2 regions of the Chroococcidiopsis sp. CCALA 051 genome follow, and region 1 is predicted to be linked to the other one. Evidence: riboswitches for the same ligand, from Rfam matches in the RefSeq annotation. Region 1 holds a riboswitch; the other holds the start of a gene.

The links. Region 1 has a riboswitch for cyclic di-AMP ahead of C7Y66_RS17670 (glycosyltransferase). Riboswitches for the same ligand answer to the same signal wherever they lie in the genome.
Region 2: it holds a riboswitch for cyclic di-AMP, as region 1 does, so the genes downstream of both, ntrB (nitrate ABC transporter permease) here and C7Y66_RS17670 (glycosyltransferase) in region 1, are expected to answer to the same signal.

What each region holds. Positions count from the first base shown of each region.
Region 1 is NZ_PYCI01000071.1:16,314-18,787, reverse strand. It holds gene C7Y66_RS17675 (selenium-binding family protein) at 1-605, opposite strand, end outside; cyclic di-AMP (ydaO/yuaA leader) riboswitch at 956-1,091, shown strand; gene C7Y66_RS17670 (glycosyltransferase) at 1,235-2,474, shown strand, end outside.
Region 2 is NZ_PYCI01000048.1:35,064-37,537, forward strand. It holds gene C7Y66_RS13785 (ABC transporter substrate-binding protein) at 1-689, opposite strand, end outside; gene ntrB (nitrate ABC transporter permease) at 769-1,611, opposite strand; cyclic di-AMP (ydaO/yuaA leader) riboswitch at 1,711-1,859, opposite strand; gene C7Y66_RS13795 (ArsB/NhaD family transporter) at 2,015-2,474, opposite strand, start outside.

The DNA of each region.
Region 1 (2,474 bases):
CCCCATTCGCTACTTATCATGATGTTATGACGTGGCTGATACCAAAAGTCATAATTAAACTTCATCGCCGTGGCTTGTTGTTCCCAACGTCCGACAATATCAAAGTTTTCATCGAGTAACAAAAAGCCGCCAGGTGCATTCCCTTGACTATCACCTAACATCGAAATCATCACATGACCATCTGCTAGACAATGGACTGTATGAGGGGCTGTTAAATTTGTTTTCGCTTTGATTTCTTCTGGTTCGATGACTTTATAAATTTGAGGCGATCGCGTTTCTTTTGTATCTACAATATAAATCCGGCTCGATCGCTGTCCAGGTACGATCGTAAAGCGGCGAGATTTACTCGCGTCACCGTGACACGAACTACATGCATTCCAACCAAAATGATGTAACTCATCGCCTAAATAAGGCATCGGTAAGCGATGAATTACCTGAGAATATGTCGGAGAGTCAGGAGCGACATCAATCGTCGCTAAATAATCTGGTGCTTCAATTCCCGTACCCGTATAAAGGGCGATCGCATATAATATCTTTTCTCTCTCTGCTTGCATCGCCGCTTGGGGAGATGCATAGCCAGGACCGCAGCAAGTATGATTGGTCATTGGTCATTTGTCGTTGGTCATTGGTTAAGTGCGGATACGACATGTCATATCTCTACAGTTAACCGTCTACTAATAACAAAACTAGCATTGATTGCTAGGAATACCGTACTATGTTTGTATTTCTTACAGATGGCTGAGATCCAGCAGTTGTAAATCAATTGTCAAATTACTGTTCATCTGACTGTGACGCGCTAACAGCACTTGAACGAATGACAACCTTCACGAGTAGTTCACAACTCAAATAGAAGTTTCACATACAATACTTAACAATCTGACTGAGTTTACTTCATAGTTTGTAACTTTTATTGACAGAACGTAGGGAGCGTGGTTTAGGATGTAGTTAACCAGATTAAATAAGTCAGCCTAATCCAATCATAATTGGAGCGGAGGAACCGAATTTTGGGGCTTATCTCTGAGATAAACAGAGAGGGACATCTCTCAGTCCTAGCCCGTCAGCTAACTTCGTCGGCATTGAGAGGAGACTGTAAAGATCGAAGATTTCTAGATCCCATTCAGTGTCCTTGGCTGGTTTAAACCTGCTACGTTTTACCTGTACTTGGTGCTAAGGAATTGATTCCTGATGGCAGCCAGAGGCAGGAAAGCTAGCCATAAGGAGAAGTAAACCAACAATGTTAGAAAAACAGAATCGCATTGCTTTAATTTCTGTTGATGGCGATCCAGCGATTGAGATTGGGCAAGAAGAGGCTGGAGGTCAAAACGTTTACGTGCGCCAAGTCGGTCTTGCCCTTGCCCAGCAGGGATGGAAAGTCGATATGTTTACTCGCCGTAGCCGGAAAGAACAAGCGGCGATCGTGCAACACAATGCTAATTGTCGCACAATTCGGTTACCAGCGGGAGCGCCAGAATTTATCGGACGGGACGAACTATTCAGTTATTTACCGGAGTACGTCAAAGCTTTCCAAGCTTTTCAACAACAGCATGGATTTCGTTACTCGCTCGTCCACACTAACTACTGGCTATCTGCTTGGGTGGGAATGCGATTGAAGCAACTGCAACCTTTGAGTCAGATACATACATATCACTCGTTGGGTGCAGTTAAGTACAGAAATATTGACGAGATTCCAGCGATCGCAACTAAACGGTTAGCAGTAGAAAAAGCTTGTTTGGAAACAGCGGAACGGATAGTCGCTACCAGTCCTCAAGAACAAGAACACATGCGATCGCTTGTTTCAACCACAGGACAAATTGATATTATCCCCTGCGGTACGGATATAGACAGATTTGGGTCAATCGAACGCGAAGCAGCGCGGCAGCAGTTAGGAATTGCAACAAATGAAAAAGTCGTGTTGTATGTCGGTCGATTTGACAAACGTAAAGGGATTGAAACCTTAGTGCGATCGGTGGCAAGATTGCACGCAGCAGGTCGGACTAACTTGAAATTAATTATCGGTGGTGGCAGCCAACCCGGTCGCTGTGACGGCAGAGAACGCGATCGCATTGAAGGAATTGTTGGAGAGTTAGGTTTAGATACGATAACTGTTTTTCCAGGTCGCTTGGACGATCGAATTTTGCCAGTTTACTACGCCGCTGCCAATGTTAGTGTCGTCCCCAGTCACTACGAACCTTTTGGTTTGGTAGCAATTGAAGCGATGGCAAGCCGAATTCCCGTGGTTGCTAGCGATGTCGGCGGTTTGCAATTTACCGTAGTTCCAGAAGAGACGGGATTACTCGCACCTGCTAAAGATGACGTTGCGTTTGCCCAAGCGCTCGATCGCATTTTAGCCGATTCTAGCTGGGCAAGAAAGTTAGGGGAACGAGGTCGGCAACGGGTAGAAAATCATTTTAGCTGGCAAGGTGTAGCAATCGAATTAGGACATTTGTATACCACATTGAATTCAGCCACGGTTG
Region 2 (2,474 bases), on a different contig from region 1:
ATCCGCACGTTCGTCACCATCTGGGGGGGAGGAATGATAATAATCCGAAATTCTTTGGTTGGATCGACACCCGCCGCCGCTGAGAGGTAGCGGACGAAATATTCATAAATAGCAGAACTCAACACGACTGCCCAGACTCGCTTCTCTGAAGCCAAGTTGTCAAAATAATTGCGAAAATCGCGTCCGAATTCTTCTAAGTTGCCGTTGTACTCCCGCCAAGGACGCAAACCTGCATCCCACATGGCGCGGTTCATGGTCATAGCGTTGCCGTGACGGTGAATTGTCATTGCCGCACATAGGGGGGCATGACGCGCGCCTTCTGCCCCTGTCCTGGCGTTGGTGACAGCACCACTGACAACGGGAGCAGCATCGGTACGTCCGAAGATGATGCCATCTCGCGAAGTTCCCCAGCTAGCTTCGCGGTTGAGTTTGACATTTAGTCCGTACTTGCGGAAAAATCCTTTCTGCCAAGCGATCGCAAATGGGGCGCAGTCGTTGACTGGTACGTAACCTACGGTCAAATTTGGTTTTTCTAAGGTTTTCGGATCGACTATTTGTTCGATCGCTGCGGCTTCTGCTGTAAGTCCTGTGGCGCTTCTGTCGCCGCTAATCGCGCAACCACCCAGCGACATTCCCGCCGCTGTCGCGCCTATTCCTGCTAAAAACTCGCGTCGCGTCCAGTTGTTCATGGTTATTTGTCATTGGTCATTGGTCATTTGCCAGACAAATAGTAGAGACGTTACATGTAACGTCTCTACATGCGCAAATTTATGCGGGGCGGCGGTGGATGACTAGAGATTCAATTTTGGCAACGGCGAAGTCTAACAGTAAGCCTGTTAAGCCAATTACCAATACTGCGAGGAAGACGGAACTAAGATTGAGGCGACTCCATTCATCCCAGACAAAAAAGCCAATCCCAACACCACCTGTGAGCATTTCTACAGCAACAATTACCAGCCAAGCGATACCTAAACTAATTCGCAAGCCTGTAAAAATATAAGGTAAACTAGCGGGCAAAATAATTTTAGTTATCTGTCTCCAACGTGGCATTTCTAAAACTCTAGCAACGTTGATATAGTCTTTCGATACGCTAGAAACACCCAAGGCTGTATTAATAATTGTGGGCCACAAAGAAGTAATAAAAATTACAAAAATTGCCGAAGGATCTGCCAAATTAAAAATCGCTAAGGCGATCGGCAACCACGCTAAAGGCGATACAGGTTTGAAGATTTGAATAATGGGATTGAGTGCCATCATTGCTGGCTTTGACATTCCAATCAAGAAGCCAACAGGAATTGCTACTGCTGCGCCTAAAGCAAATCCGATTAATACTCTTCGCAGACTTGCCAACAATAGCCAGCCAATGCCTAAATCGCCTGGACCGCTTTGGTAAAATGGATTGAGAATGTAGTCTAAATTCGCTACTAGTGCTTGTGGTGGAGTAGGCATTAATTCGGGATTGACAAGAGCGATCGCCCACCACAAAATAATGATGCCCAAGAAACCAGCGGCAGGTAACAGAACAGCATCCCTGATAACAATCGGTCTAACCCTTTTCCACGCAGCTTGTCCGGCTACTGCTAGAGTAGCAAGATTTAACTGAAATATCATATTGATACTCCTCAGAGTTAATCGCAGGTACGTAAAATCGAGCAGTACCAGATAGGAACACTGATGAGTTCAAAACATTAATGAAATAATGCTTACTCTTCAGTCTCCTCTCAATGCCTACGAAGTTAGCTGACGGGCTAGGGCTGAGAGATGCCCCTCTTAAATTAAGATAAGCCCCTTACAATTGGTTCCTCCGTTCTAGCTTCATCTATATACATGTGAAGGACTAGATTAGGCTGACTTACTCTAACTTTCCTAAGATATCATCGCTATTTCTCTACCGTCAATCATTCTGTAGATATATGTATTTATTTGGTAATTGGTGATTGGTAATTGGTAAGTGGTAAGGCAGCGAGCGGAGTTTTTGGGTAGCGATCGCAAATCGCAAATGACAAATGACCAATTAAATCAAAAACCGAATTGTAACGTATATAGCAGCAACTATTAATTGGACTGCCATTACGGGTAAACCATATTTGAGAAAGGTTTTAAATGAAATTCGCCGTCCGTGTTGTTCGGCAATTCCGGCAGCAACTATGTTAGAAGAGGCTCCAACTAAAGTTCCGTTTCCACCTAACGTTGCACCAAACATCATGGCATAAAACAGAGGTAATACTTCTGCTGGCAACTCTCCTGTAAAACTTTTTTCTAGAATTACTGGCGATGCCAAACCAATATTGACTACATACTGTTTGAGTAACGGAACCATTGCCACAACCAAAGGAATGTTTGGCACGACGCTTGAGACTATACCAACAAAAAAGAGTAACGCTAGCGAACCTAAAGCAATATTTTTTCCTAAAATTGCTGCTAGAACACCAGAAAGGCTAGTCACGACTCCAGTTTTCTCTAGTCCACCAATT